One region of the Pseudomonas sp. F1_0610 genome, then DNA from elsewhere that is predicted to be linked to it. Evidence: predicted binding sites of a transcription regulator. Region 1 holds the regulator's gene; each other region holds the start of a gene.
The links. Region 1 encodes sigma-54, which starts transcription at its own class of promoters, with help from an activator protein. Its sites were predicted from a motif close to ANTGGCATNNANNTTGCTNT; they were not measured.
Positions count from the first base shown of each region.

Region 1 (4,825 bases):
CCAGATGGCAGCATTCGCACCTTTACTTCTAATGGTGGCCCTGCCTACTTTGAGCAAAAACCTGATGTCGACAAAGAAGTGGTTAAGTCTTATGGGCAACAAATTCAATATCTAGTTAGCCAAGACCGAGTCGTTATTACTGGTAATGGGAAAATCATCCAACAAGGTAATACCTTTGAAGGTGAGAAAATTGTTTATGACACCAAACGCCAAATCATTAACGCAGGCAGCTTAGGTGGCAATACCGGCACTGGTAATAAACGCATTGATATGATTATTCAGCCTAAGAAAGAATCAGGTAACTAATACTTATGAGCGTACTTTCAGCCAAGCACCTTGCCAAAAGCTATAAAAAGCGCACTGTAGTTCATGATGTCAGCATACGTATTGAAAGTGGCCAGATTGTAGGTTTACTTGGGCCAAATGGCGCTGGGAAAACCACCTGCTTTTATATGATAGTAGGCTTAGTACGCTCAGATAATGGCACCGTCAGCATTGATGATCAAGACATCACGTTTTTGCCTATGCATGGCCGAGCCAAGTCTGGAGTTGGCTATCTTCCTCAAGAAGCTTCTATTTTTCGCAAAATGACGGTTAGCGAAAATATTTTAAGTATTCTAGAAATACGCCCTGAACTTTCAAAAGAGCAGCGTATGGCAGAAATGGAAAGCTTACTCAAAGAGTTTAACATTACCCATATCCGCGACAGCCTAGGTATGAGTCTATCCGGTGGTGAACGCCGTCGTGTTGAAATTGCACGCGCCTTAGCTACCAACCCTAAATTTATCTTGCTTGATGAACCTTTTGCCGGTGTCGATCCTATTTCTGTTAGTGATATTAAACAGATTATTTATCATCTAAAAAGTAAAAATATTGGCGTTTTAATTACTGATCACAATGTGCGCGAAACACTAGATATCTGTGAAAAAGCCTATATTGTTAACAGCGGTAAGATTATTGCAGAAGGTGATTCTGAAACTGTTTTAAACAACGAAACCGTTAAAGAAGTCTACTTAGGGCACGAATTCCGTCTCTAGTCATATTCTGTAGGCGGCTTTAGCTGCCTACTTTTCTTCTTGTGCTAAAGTTTAGCGCTCAACACTAGCCAAAGATCAAAAATTCAGGCATAAAATTTGCTACAGTGTTCACAGCTATTTTATTTGGAGTTTTGATTTATCTATGAAAGCCTCGCTTGTCCTCAAATTGGGCCAACAACTGAGCATGACGCCTCAGTTGCAGCAGGCTATTCGTTTGCTTCAACTTTCAAGCTTGGACTTACAAACTGAAATTCAGCAAGCATTAGAGTCAAACCCAATGCTAGAGCTAGAAGATGCCAGCAATAGTATTGAAATAAAAGATAACACCAATAAAGCAGAGCTTGACCGTCAAGATGAAAACCCATGGTCTGAGCAAATTCCTGAAAATCTACCGATAGACACTGCTTGGGAAGATATCTACCAAACCAGCGCCAGCAATTTACCTGTAGCTAGCGAAGACTGGGATTATGGTGCAACTACAGCCGCCATTCCTGATCTTTACGATCATCTACTTTGGCAGCTTAATTTAGCGCCCATGACCGATATCGACCGCCTTATTGCTACCACCTTAATAGACGCATTAGACGCGGACGGCTACTTACGCGAACCTTTAGAAGATATTTGCGCCAGCTTTGCGCCTGAGCTAGGTATTGAGCTAGATGAAGTGCAGGTTGTATTACATCGCATACAACACTTTGAGCCAACTGGCGTAGCAGCCCGCAATCTCAGTGAATGCCTATTACTACAATTAAACCAATTACCTGAAGACACTGCTTATCTAGCACAGGCTAAAAAACTCTGCACACAGTTTTTAGATCAACTAGGCGGAAAAGACTTTAGTTTAGTTTTACGCCGTCTAAAAATTAATATGGATGAGTTAAGTGCTATTACGCGATTAATTAAAACGCTTGATCCAAAACCTGGTGCCTCTATCGGTGGAGAAGAAGCAACCTATATCATTCCAGATATTATTGTGCGTAAAGAAAAGAGCCGCTGGCTGGTAGAACTTAACCCTGAAGTAATGCCTAAACTCAACATAAATAGTTATTACCAAAGCTTTATCCAAAGAGCAGATCAAAGCGATGACAACCTCTATATGCGCAATCAGCTGCAAGAGGCAAAATGGTTTATTAAGAGCTTACAAAGTCGAAGTGAAACACTACTCAAAGTAGCCACAACTATTTTAAACGTGCAAAAAGGCTTCTTTGAAGAAGGCCCAGAGGCGATGAAACCTCTTGTGTTAGCAGAAGTTGCCGAACAACTTGGCATGCACGAATCTACCATTTCACGCGCTACTACCCAAAAGTATATGCATACTCCTCGAGGGATTTTTGAACTAAAGTATTTCTTTTCTAGTCACGTTAATACAGCCGAAGGTGGTGAATTTTCATCAACTGCTATTCGTGCTCTAATTCGTAAGCTGGTTGAAAAAGAAGATCCCAAAAAACCCTTGAGTGATAGCAAAATTGTTGATTTACTAGAGGAACAAGGTATTCAAGTGGCTAGACGCACCATTGCTAAGTATAGAGAATCCTTAGGAATCTTATCGTCTAGTGAGCGTAAGCAACGTTTATAAGTGTAACTATGGGTAAACTAGCCTAGAAATACAGCAAATCGCTTGTATTTTGATTGGGTTGATTAAGGAGAGCAGTATGCAAGTCAACATTACCGGACACCAATTAGAAGTTACTGATGCCTTACGTGACTATGTTAGCGAGAAATTTGCTAAACTAGAGCGGCATTACGATAAGATCACCAGTGCTAATGTGATTCTCAGTGTAGAAAAGCTTAAGCAAAAAGTAGATGCAACCTTGCTTATTGCTGGTGGAGATATTGTAGGCAATGCTGAACATGAAGATATGTATGCTGCAATAGACTTATTAGTTGATAAACTCGATCGCCAGTTGATTAAACATAAAGAGAAATTGTTAGATCGACAAAAAGGCGTTCTCGACCGCTGATACTAAACAATGATTTCAATAGAACAAATCCTGACCCCCAGCCGTTGCCTAGTCAACGCGCTGGGTGGCAGTAAAAAACGCGTTTTAGAACAAATTGCACACCTTGTCGCTAACGATCAAAGCGATATCGATGAGGATGCCTTGTTTGAAAACTTAATTGCCCGCGAACGCTTAGGCTCTACTGGCTTTGGTAACGGAATAGCTATTCCTCATTGCCGCATGCCAGGCTGTACTTCACCTATTAGTGCAGTACTTCATCTAGAAACACCCATTGACTTCGATTCAATTGATGGAGAGCCCGTAGACTTACTTTTTGTACTTTTAGTACCAGAAGAAGCTACAGACGAGCATTTAGAGCTGTTAAGGCAAATTGCTACTATTTTAGAAAAACCAACTACTTTAGAGCAATTACGCCAAGCCACTAACAGCGAAGCCCTCTATAAAGCTGTTATTAATGCACAACCTGCACCACAGCTACACAATGCAGACTAACTTGAGGATCACATGCGATTAATTATCGTTAGTGGACGTTCTGGTTCAGGCAAGAGCACAGCGCTTGATGTACTTGAAGATAACGATTTTTATTGTATAGATAATCTTCCCGCTTTATTGCTGCCCCAGCTTGCTGAGCGCACCTTGCTCTCAGCAGAGCTGTTGCATCCGCTGGTTGCGGTATCTATTGATGCTCGTAATATGCCTAATCAGCTAGCACAATTTCCAGCTTTGCTGCAAACAGTCCGCGAGCGCAATATTGATTGTCAAATTCTCTATCTTGATGCTGATGACAAAACCTTACTCAAGCGTTTTTCAGAGACCCGCCGACGGCATCCGCTAACGAACGATACACGTTCTCTAGCAGAGGCCATTGAAGATGAAAATACAGTTTTAGAGCCCATTGCATCCTTAGCTGATGTCAGCATTGATACCAGTGAGTTAAACCTCTACCAGCTAAGAGATACTATTAAACTCCAGCTATTAGAGCGCCCCGAACCCACTACCGCATTTCTAGTTGAGTCCTTTGGTTTTAAGCGCGGAATTCCTATTGATGCAGATTTAGTTTTTGATGTACGCTGCCTACCTAATCCTTATTGGAAGCCAGATCTGCGTCCACTTTCTGGATTAGATCAAGCCATCAAAGACTATTTAAGTGGCCAGCACGATGCCGAAGAAATGTATCAAGATATCTACACTTACCTAAGCAAATGGCTGCCACGTATTGCCGCTAGCAATCGTGCTTATGTCACCATAGCCATTGGCTGCACAGGCGGACGTCATCGCTCAGTTTATCTGGCTCAGCGTTTAAGTGAAGCGCTCAGTGCTGAACTTAATAACGTTCAAGTACGTCACCGCGATTTAAAACTAGAAGGTCAATAACTGCCTATGCAACGCTGCGAACTTCATATCATTAATAAACTAGGTTTACATGCACGTGCGGCCGCTAAATTTGTTAGCACTGCCTCTGCCTTTCCTTGCAGTATAAAAGTAGGACGCAGCGCAGAACAGCTATCTGATGGGAAAAATATTATGTCTGTCATGATGCTTGCTGCTAGTAAAGGTACAAGCCTAGTGCTGATTACCGATGGCGAACAAGAAGAACAAGCACAAGCAGCTCTGATCGATTTAGTGAATCGTTATTTTGATGAAGAACAATAGTTAAGGCATCAAACACTCCGGCCCATCAAAGTCTGGATCACTCACCCAACGACTCACCTTGCGCTCAAAAAGCTGAGGCTGCACTACCAGATCATCAGCCAGCCCTACCAAAGATTCATCTTTATTTAGCCAACGACGCATCATCTTCTTATTCAATAAAAGGGGACGACGTAA
Region 1 is NZ_JAZDRH010000013.1:24,693-29,517, reverse strand. Features, by position in the region: gene lptA (lipopolysaccharide transport periplasmic protein LptA) at 1-306, shown strand, start outside; gene lptB (LPS export ABC transporter ATP-binding protein) at 312-1,037, shown strand; gene VQ643_RS08830 (RNA polymerase factor sigma-54) at 1,180-2,613, shown strand; gene hpf (ribosome hibernation-promoting factor, HPF/YfiA family) at 2,690-2,998, shown strand; gene ptsN (PTS IIA-like nitrogen regulatory protein PtsN) at 3,008-3,490, shown strand; gene rapZ (RNase adapter RapZ) at 3,503-4,372, shown strand; gene VQ643_RS08810 (HPr family phosphocarrier protein) at 4,379-4,651, shown strand; gene VQ643_RS08805 (SOS response-associated peptidase) at 4,652-4,825, opposite strand, start outside.

Region 2 (4,825 bases), on a different contig from region 1:
CAAAGAGCAAGCGCTGATCAGCAGTAATGTGAAAGTAGTCAACCAGATGATTACGGTCAGAAACACAGAAGTTTGCCGAGAGCAACTGAGTGGCTAAGTCCCCTAAAGGCTCACTTACTGCAATATTGCTACGGACAATCACTAGTTTTTTAAATAGCTGTTTAAAATAATGATTTTTAATAATGCCAGTATAGGCGTTAGTAGCTATCACCACATGCTTAGCTTGAATACAGGCATGGTCGGTGCTAACAAGCCAGTGATCTTGCTGCTGGGTTAAATCCTGCACAGGGCTGTGTTGATAAATCATAGCGCCGGCAGCCAATGCGGCGTCTGCCAAGCCTAAACAGTAGTTAAGTGGCTGTAGATAGCCTGAACGAGGATCAACGAGTGCGCCAATATAATAGGCTGACTGGATGTGTGCACGGGTTTGCTCTATATCCCATAAATCGTACTGATTAAAATCAAAATAGCGCTTTAGTAATTGCTGTTGATTAAATAGGTCTATAAGTTGTGCTGGAGTGCGTGCTGGCTGTACATAGCCGCGTTGCCAATGGCAGTTGATTTGATAGTCACGTACGCGTTGGTCTAGCAGTTCTACTGCATCTAAAGACAGCTGCCAGAGGTGCTTTGCAGCCGTGAGCCCCACCTGTTTAATTAAAGCAGGCATGCCACAGCTATAGCCTATTAATACTTCGCCACCGTTGCGTCCAGAGGCTCCAAAGCCAACTTGGGCTGCTTCGACAATAGCTACTGTTTGCCCAGCTTTGGCTAGCTCAAGAGCTGTAGATAAACCACTAAAGCCAGCACCAATAACACAGCAGTCTACGGCTATATCTTGCCTAAGCTTATCCAACACTGGGGCAGCATTAGCCGTTGCTTGGTAATAAGTGGGTTCAAGGTTCCTATAGCTGGCATCTTGCATAGTTATAACCAAACAGATTTTAGTTAAACAGAGGCGCTAAAATACGACCCAGTAAAGGTGGCTTGTCGGGATCTTGCTTTGGTTTATCTTTTAATGGGCATTCTGGGCGTACGCCATATTCTTTGTATTTGCAAGGCGTTACTCGACGTTTATCAGCCAGTGTAATTTGTCTTAAGTGAAACGGCTGTGCAGGTGTGCGTTCAATAATTAAACCATGTTGGTCAATGATCTCCACCGCCAGCATGTGTGTGCCTCTGTCAACCTCTGGTAGGTTAAAAACAGGGCTACGGCTAGCAGTACTAACCATTTTTCCATCAAGAAAAACGCGATATTGGTGGTTGTTTTGCAGTTCTGGCTCTGTTGCAACCGTTACCAGCACATTACGATCATTCGCGCGTACAGTGCCGTCAGGTTCAGGTGAAAGGATGCGTAAGAGATAACGTGGGTTTTCTTGCACAACGCCAGCAGCTGGGGCTACTTGGGCTTGTACTGCATTGGCGTTAAGAGGCAAGCTGGGCGGTGCAGTATTTGTGCTGTTAGCTACCGGCGCTGCTTTACGAGGTGCGAGTTGCACCTTTTCGGTAGGTTGCCCCTTAGGTGGCGAATCGGTAAAAACACGGTCACCATATTCATCAATATAGGTATACACCTGCGCCCAAGTAGGCACAGCAATAACTGTGAGTAAGAAACAAATAAATAGTCGCATAGGATTAACTCTTAGGTTTGTTTACATGCACTCGCTGTATAAACACAGTGACAGTATTTGAAGTCTGTACAACATGTTCACCGACAAGCGCCTGCACCGCCAGTTGATGCTCACCGCGATCTAACTCAGTAACAGACAAGCTGGTTGTATTAACGGGTGCACCATAGGGTTCACCATCTACGAGCAACTGCAAACTAATAGTGGGCGGTAAAGGAGGTACAGTGGTGACATTAAAAGAAAAACTACCATTGTTAGCGCGAATAGCATCTTCTGTTGGCAAGCTGCCAATTTCAAAGACAGAAAAAGTATTACCAGGCGCTAAGTTTTTATCATCTGGATTATTATTGGTTGTGTTTACTGGCTTATCAGGGGCTGGGATGCTGTTAATAGGGGCTACTTCAACTTGTTCCACTTTAGCATCTGGGGGGAGTTTGTCGGTAAACACAGTATTGCCTTGAGCATCTTTATAGCGATAAATCTGAGCGGTCGCTGGCAGGCTTATGGCCAATAATAAACAAAGCGATAATTTGCGCATAATGCTCTCCTGAGTTAATAGGCTATTTTATAACAGGATAGCGTTAATAATGCAGTTTGATGAGTCAGAATATCCAACCTAGATCAATTTTTTACTGTGAAAGCACCAAAATAGTGCATAGAAAATTTTTATAGCACAACAATGATGCAATTTACTGGAAACTAAAAGCTACAACAGTCACAATAGTACGCCGATTTACCTAACTGCACTGGCTTTCTTAAACTGGCATGGAACTTGCGTTAACCAGTTTAGGATTCAGCGAGTGCTACGCTCGGAACCTGTCTAACCGGGCACGGCTTAATGCCCTACTTAATTCCTGGAGACTCCTGGAGAACAAGATGTCAAAGTCCATCGAACTAATTAATGAACATAATGCCAAGTGGATTGATTTGCGCTTCACTGATATGCGCGGTCAACAGCACCACATCACTATGCCTGCTCGTGATGCCGATGAGGATTTTTTTGAGCAGGGTAAAATGTTCGATGGTTCTTCTATCGTAGGATGGAAAGGCATTGAAGCCTCAGACATGATCCTACTGCCAGATGACAGTACTGCAGTAATGGATCCCTTCACAGAAGAACCTACGTTAATTCTAGTGTGTGATGTTATTGAACCTTCTACTATGCAAGGTTATGACCGCGATCCGCGTGCCATTGCTCGCCGTGCAGAAGAGTATCTAAAGTCCACTGGTATTGGTGATGCGGTATTTGTTGGCCCTGAACCTGAGTTTTTTATTTTTGATCAGGTACAGTTTAAGTCAGATATCTCTGGCTCTATGTTTAAAGTGTATGCTGAACAAGCCGCATGGAATGCAGATAAACGCGTTGATGGTGCTGGTAATGGCCATTATATTGGGGTTAAAGGTGGCTACCTGCCAACACCACCGCAAGATCGTGATTATGAGCTGCGTGCAGCTATGTGCAATGCGCTTGAAGAACTAGGCCAGCAGGTTGAAATTCATCACCATGAAGTGGCGGCAGGGCAAAATGAAATTGGCGTTAAATTTAACACCCTCGTAGCCAAAGCCGATGAAGTACAAGCCCTTAAATATGTAGTGCATAATGTGGCAGAAGCCTATGGCCGCACAGCAACTTTTATGCCTAAGCCTATTTATGGTGATAACGGCTCTGGCATGCATGTGCACTTGTCAATTGCGCAAAATGGCAAAAATACCTTCTCAGGTGAAGGCTATGCTGGCCTTTCTGATAATGCCTTGTACTTTATTGGCGGTATTATCAAGCATGGTAAAGCACTAAACGCGTTAACCAACCCCTCAACTAACTCTTACAAACGTTTAGTACCGGGCTTTGAAGCGCCTGTTATGCTGGCGTATTCAGCGCGTAACCGCTCGGCTTCAATTCGTATTCCATACGTTACCAGCCCAAAAGCCCGCCGAATTGAGGCACGCTTCCCTGATCCAGCCGCCAATCCATACTTAGCCTTTTCTGCGTTATTAATGGCAGGTCTTGATGGTATTCAAAACCGTATTCACCCAGGCGATGCTGCAGATAAAAACCTGTACGATTTACCGCCAGAAGAAAGCAAAAATATCCCACAGGTGTGTGGCAGCTTAAAAGAAGCGCTTGAAGCTTTAGACGCTGATCGTGAGTTCTTATTACGTGGCGGGGTATTCTCCAATGAGTTCCTTGATGCCTTTATTGAGGTGAAAAAAGCAGAAGAACTTAAAGTGCGTACATTTGTCCATCCATTAGAATATGACTTGTACTACAGCTGCTAAGTAGTACTAACAACAAAGAAAGGCGTTTTAAACGCCTTTCTTTTTATCTACAGGTGGGGTTATGCGCAAAATAATAATAGCTTTTGGCGTATTAGTAGTTAGCAATAGTGGCTTTGCTTTTACGGCAGCAGATGTGGCTAATTCAGCTAGCAGTATTGAAAGTCGCTTTGTATTTTATGACTCTGCTTACCAAAAAATTCCTTACCCTAATGGTGATGTAGCTGCCAATAGAGGGGTCTGTACTGATGTGGTAATCCGTACTTACCGCAAACTTGGCATCGATCTGCAACAAAAAGTGCATGAAGATATGCGGCAAAATTTTTCGCTGTATCCGAAAAACTGGGGCTTAAAACGCCCAGATAGCAATATTGATCATCGTCGCGTGCCCAATTTACAAACTTTTTTTAAACGCTATGGCAACGTCAAAAAAATTACCCAGAACGGTGATGATTATATCGCAGGTGACATAGTTACCTGGATGCTGCCAAATAATGCACCCCATATTGGTATTGTACTTAATGAGCGCTCTAAAGATGGTAAGCGTCCTTTGATTATGCATAACATTGGTTGGGGGCAGGTCAAAGAGGATATGTTGTTCGACTATAAAATCACAGGCCATTACAGCTATGGTTACTGAGGTAACAGTTGAGCAGTTAACAACACAAATTCAACAAGCTTTTGCCCAAGTAACGCTAGAAAACGGCATAGGAGTATACGAAGGGCAGGGTTTGAAAATTATGCTCAAGCAGCAGAACTGGCTAAGCTACGCGCAAAAGATCAACGAGAAAACTGGCAATTAATAACCCAGAATGAGCTAGTTAATTGCAATAGTTCATTGAGCTTCATTGATGATAAAGGCTGGCGCTTTTTACTACCTGCATTTCTTATAGCAGAACTGCAAGACACTAATTTTATGCTGGACT
Region 2 is NZ_JAZDRH010000004.1:143,470-148,294, reverse strand. Features, by position in the region: gene VQ643_RS04030 (NAD(P)/FAD-dependent oxidoreductase) at 1-922, opposite strand, end outside; gene VQ643_RS04025 (DUF4124 domain-containing protein) at 942-1,628, opposite strand; gene VQ643_RS04020 (DUF4124 domain-containing protein) at 1,633-2,163, opposite strand; gene glnA (type I glutamate--ammonia ligase) at 2,502-3,902, shown strand; gene VQ643_RS04010 (DUF1287 domain-containing protein) at 3,964-4,539, shown strand; gene VQ643_RS04005 (hypothetical protein) at 4,529-4,702, shown strand; gene VQ643_RS04000 (DUF6714 family protein) at 4,657-4,825, shown strand, end outside.
Region 2: glnA (type I glutamate--ammonia ligase) is a predicted target of sigma-54. The motif match lies at 2,385-2,404, and genes of this name have one in related genera.

Region 3 (4,825 bases), on a different contig from region 1:
GATCGGCAGGGGCTAAGTTTAGTGTAATGCGTTGTCTAGGAAACTCTAAACCGCAGGTCATTAAAGCGCTGCGTACCCGATCTTTGCTTTCACGGACTGCTGTTTCAGGTAAACCGACTAAAGTAAACGAGGGAAGGCCGTTGCTCAGATGGACTTCAACATTAACTAATGGGGCTTCTACGCCAATTTGAGCACGGCTAAATACGCAAGCAAGCGACATAGCAACACTCCTTATACAAACAATAGTTAGTTAAAGATTAGTTGCTTTATTAGGCTTTGCTGCATAAAGTGCGCTGATTTTTACAGGAGTACTTATGAGCGTTGCAGAGCTGCTCAAGAAAAAGCGTGAAGCACAAGCAAGACTCAATGCACAGCAAGGTGCTGAGTTTTTAGCGCAATTTAAGCAGCAAACCAATGTGGTGGTGCTAGAAACTGGTGTAGCCTATCAAGTGCTAGTGCAAGGTAATGGAGACTATCCTAAAGTAACTGATAGTATTCGTTGTCATTATCAAGGCAGCACTATAACTGGTGATATTTTTGATAGCTCAATTACGCGTGGAGAGCCCGCCGTTTTTCGCCTAAATAAACTTATTCAAGCTTATCAACAAGTGCTACCTTTAGTGCAAGTTGGTAGCAAAATTAAGTTAGTGACACCTGCAGAATATGCCTATGGAGCTGAAGCTATTAATAAGTGGATTGGCCCAAACAGCACTTTAGTTTTTGAAGTACAGCTACTGGCGATTGAGCCATAAGGGGCCAGCTGCGAAAGAGATGCACTATCCACTCAGGGGTGTGAGTGGATAGATATAGTGCTGTGTTATTTAGTACTTTGTAGCTGCTGCTCTAACTCGAGCACTTTAGCTTCTAGTGCTTCTAAACGCGAACGTGTGCGTGCTAATACAGCCACTTGAGCATCAAACTCTTCACGGCTAACCAAGTCTAGCTTATTGAATGCACCTTGCAGTAGGCTTTTCATTTGAGCTTCTAACTCTGCCTTTGGTAATGCTGAGTTGCTCAATAAGCGGACCGCTTGTGTGCCAATAGCGTCAAAAATGGCTTTAGGTTGCAGCATAGTCAATCCTTTTTAATGGTTAATTTGAGGCTCATGTGCAGCCGCAGTAAGCCATGCTTGGGTGGCAGGGCGATGCAGTATGCGCTCATACCAAGCATAACAGTTTTCTGACAAAGGCAGATTATAACTCTGAATGCGCAAGGCAACAGGGGCAAAAAAAGCATCGACAATGCTAAAAGACTTTCCCGCCAGCCATGGGCCGCCAAAACGCTCTAAGCCTTCAGACCATAACTCCTCTAACCGCTGCAAGTCTTGCTGCAAACTGCTATTGGTTAAGTCTGCTTGAGTGCGCAGGTTGCAATTCATTGGGCACTGAGCGCGTAGTGCGAGAAAACTTGAATGCATTTCTGCACAGGCACTACGGGCCCAAGCACGCGCTACTCGATCTGCTGGCCAAGCATTAGGAAAGTCCTCAGCAATATATTCACAGATAGCTAATGAATCCCAAATAACAGTGCTGTGGTCAATTAAGCAAGGCACTAAGCCGGTGGGAGAGAATTGGCGAAACTGGCTATAACTAGTAGCGCCATCATTGAAAAAAGCTTGATTTTCCTTAAAGGGAACATCTAGTGCTTTTAGTAGTAGCCATGGGCGTAATGACCATGAGGAATAGTTTTTGTTTGCAATCCACAGAGAATACATAGCAGGAGTACCTATAGGTACATCAGTTAAAAATGCAGCTTGCAGTTTAGCATAAAGTGATAGGGTCAAAATGGTGCATTGCACGTATTTAGTGCAAGTAATCTTTTGTAGTTCTTTTTAATAGCAGTTTTTAAAATATGTAACTTATTGAAAATTAATGATTTTTAAAAGTTGGCAAGCTTTGTGCTTTATCTTAATTAGCTTGTTATGTTTGTTTTTCGTCGTATTAATCAACGAAATTTGCATAAGAGGCGTTACAAATCTTAGCGCTACCCTTAGACTTAGCCTCGGGTTCGCAATCCTGGGGCGAGGCCACCGTAAACGGGAGATGTTTCATGAAGCTAGTAACAGCCATTATTAAACCTTTTAAATTAGACGATGTACGTGAAGCGCTATCAGAAATTGGCGTGCAAGGTATCACCGTTACTGAAGTAAAAGGCTTTGGTCGTCAAAAAGGGCACACTGAATTATATCGTGGTGCCGAATATGTTGTTGATTTCCTACCAAAAGTCAAAATTGAAGTTGCTATTGCAGCTTCGCAATTAGATCACGTGATTGAGGCTATTAGCAAAGCGGCTAATACCGGAAAAATCGGTGACGGCAAAATCTTTGTGGTTAGCCTTGAACAGGCAATTCGTATCCGCACAGGTGAAACCGGCACCGATGCCATTTAATAACAGCTAAGGCATACCGCCTTACTGCGCATTAGAAAACCCGAATTTTTTACTCGCCCCAGGAGTAACTTTTATGACTTTGCTAAAATTAGCAGGGCCTGCTGCCCTATTGTCTATGTTTCCTTCTTTTGCATTTGCGCAAACCGAGTTAAATAGCGGTGATACTGCATGGATGTTAACTGCAACCGCCTTAGTTCTTTTTATGACTATTCCAGGCTTAGCATTGTTTTATTCAGGAATGGTGCGCGCTAAAAATGTGCTTTCTGTGATGATGCAGTGTTTTTGTATTACTGCTGTAATCAGTCTGCTCTGGATTATTTATGGTTATAGCCTAGCCTTTGATACAACAGGTATGCAGGAAGGTGTAGTCAATCTGCATAGCTTTATTGGCTCTTTTGAAAATGTGTTTTTAAAGCAATTAACCTTAGATAGCTTGACGGGTACTTTTCCTGAGTCAGTGTTTATTGTGTTTCAAATGACCTTTGCGATTTTAACCCCAGCATTAATTGTTGGAGCCTTTGCAGAGCGCATGAAGTTCTCAGCTATGCTGCTGTTTATGGGCTTTTGGTTTACCTTAGTGTATTTGCCTATTGCTCATATGGTGTGGGGTGGCGATGGCGCATTAATGGATGCATGGGGAGTGATAGATTTTGCAGGTGGTACAGTAGTACATATTAATGCTGGTATTGCAGGCTTAGTGGCTTGCCTAGTGGTAGGTAAGCGCCTGGGTTATCCGGTAGCTCGCATGGCACCACATAATTTGGGGTATACCTTGGTGGGAGCTGCAATGCTATGGATTGGCTGGTTTGGCTTTAATGCCGGCTCAGCCGCAGCTGCCGATGGCGCTGCAGGTATGGCTATGCTAGTAACACAAATTGCAACCGCTAGCGCGGTGTTAGCTTGGATCTTTGTTGAATGGTGGGTGCATGGTAAGCCAAGTGCATTAGGTGCAGCTTCTGGGGCTATTGCGGGCTTAGTAGCTATCACACCAGCAGCAGGAACGGCAGGACCTATGGGCGCTATTGTAATTGGTGTGGCTTCAGGTTTGATCTGCTTTGTGACAGCGACGGCTATGAAGCGCCGACTAGGTTATGACGATACGTTAGATGTGTTTGGTGTACACGGCGTAGGCGGTATTGTTGGCGCCTTACTAACTGGGGTATTTGCCTCTCCGCTTTTGGGTGGCTTCGGAGATGTGACAGATATTGCGCATCAAGTGTGGGTGCAGTTTTTAAGTATCGCTGTAACTGTAGTTTATGGTGGGTTAATCAGCTTCTTGTTGCTAAAAATCATTGATAAAACAATAGGTCTGCGTGTGACACGAGAAGTTGAAGAACAAGGTTTAGATCTTGCTGAACATAATGAACGCGGATATAACCTATAGTTATTGAATAAACTGTTTGAGGGTGTTTTTTGTATAAAAACGCCCTCATTTTTTCGTGATATATGCTTTTTTTCGCTTGCACTTTCTTGCATTATTCAACGCATAAAGATCGAGTGTTTTAAGCATGGTTATTTTTGCGCACTCGCACTAGAATGCGCGCCATCCAGAGATCTATTCCCTTTTATGAGACTAGAACAGCTTAACTTGCAGGCTTTAGGCTGCTAAGTGACAAATAGAGAATAGTGGATGCTTAAAATGATTTATTCACAGTAGAGGTTTTATATCTATGATCGATGACGATTTAGACCAAGATGACTTAGACATTACTGAAGATGATGAGACGGAGTCTTTAGAAAGTGTTGCTGAGGAGGAAGAAGTAGCGGCTGCAGATGACGGTGATGACGATGAAGTTGTAGTCAGCAGTGCTTCAAGTCGTAGTAGCAAAAGCCGTACTATTGATGAGGAAGCGCTACCCTCAGTAGAAGCAAAACAAAAAGAGCGTGATGAGTTGGCTAAGGCGATGGAAGCGTTTTTAGCGCGCGGTGGGCAAGTACAAGAAATAGAATCAAATAGCTAACTGCTACTTAACTGTAATTTATGCAGTACACCCAAAATTAAAAAAGCCCGCATAGTATTTGCTATGCGGGCTTTTGCTTATTCAGTATCTTTCTTTTCTAGTTTTATTGCATGATAACGCTGATCCAGCTCAGCGCGCAGTGCGCGACGTTCTTGCGCTTGCATAAAACGGCGTTTTTCTTCGTTAGTAGTAGGGTTCAATGGTGGTACTTCGGCAGGGCGACCATCTTTCATGGCAACCATGGTAAAGAAGCAGCTATTGGTGTGTCGTACATGTTTTTCTTGGATATTTTCAGTAATGACTTTAATACCAATTTCCATAGAAGAACGACCTGTATAGTTTACATTAGCTAAGAAAGTAACTAACTCACCCACATAGATAGGCTGGCGAAACATAACTTGGTCAACAGAAAGCGTTACACAATAGCTTCCGGCGTAACGGCTAGCGCAGGCATAAGCGACTTCGTCCAAATATTT
Region 3 is NZ_JAZDRH010000023.1:17,215-22,039, reverse strand. Features, by position in the region: gene VQ643_RS12275 (YifB family Mg chelatase-like AAA ATPase) at 1-220, opposite strand, end outside; gene VQ643_RS12270 (FKBP-type peptidyl-prolyl cis-trans isomerase) at 315-752, shown strand; gene VQ643_RS12265 (accessory factor UbiK family protein) at 818-1,072, opposite strand; gene VQ643_RS12260 (glutathione S-transferase family protein) at 1,085-1,714, opposite strand; gene glnK (P-II family nitrogen regulator) at 2,050-2,388, shown strand; gene VQ643_RS12250 (ammonium transporter) at 2,462-3,772, shown strand; gene VQ643_RS12245 (hypothetical protein) at 4,059-4,349, shown strand; gene VQ643_RS12240 (acyl-CoA thioesterase) at 4,427-4,825, opposite strand, start outside.
Region 3: glnK (P-II family nitrogen regulator) is a predicted target of sigma-54. The motif match lies at 1,885-1,904, and genes of this name have one in related genera.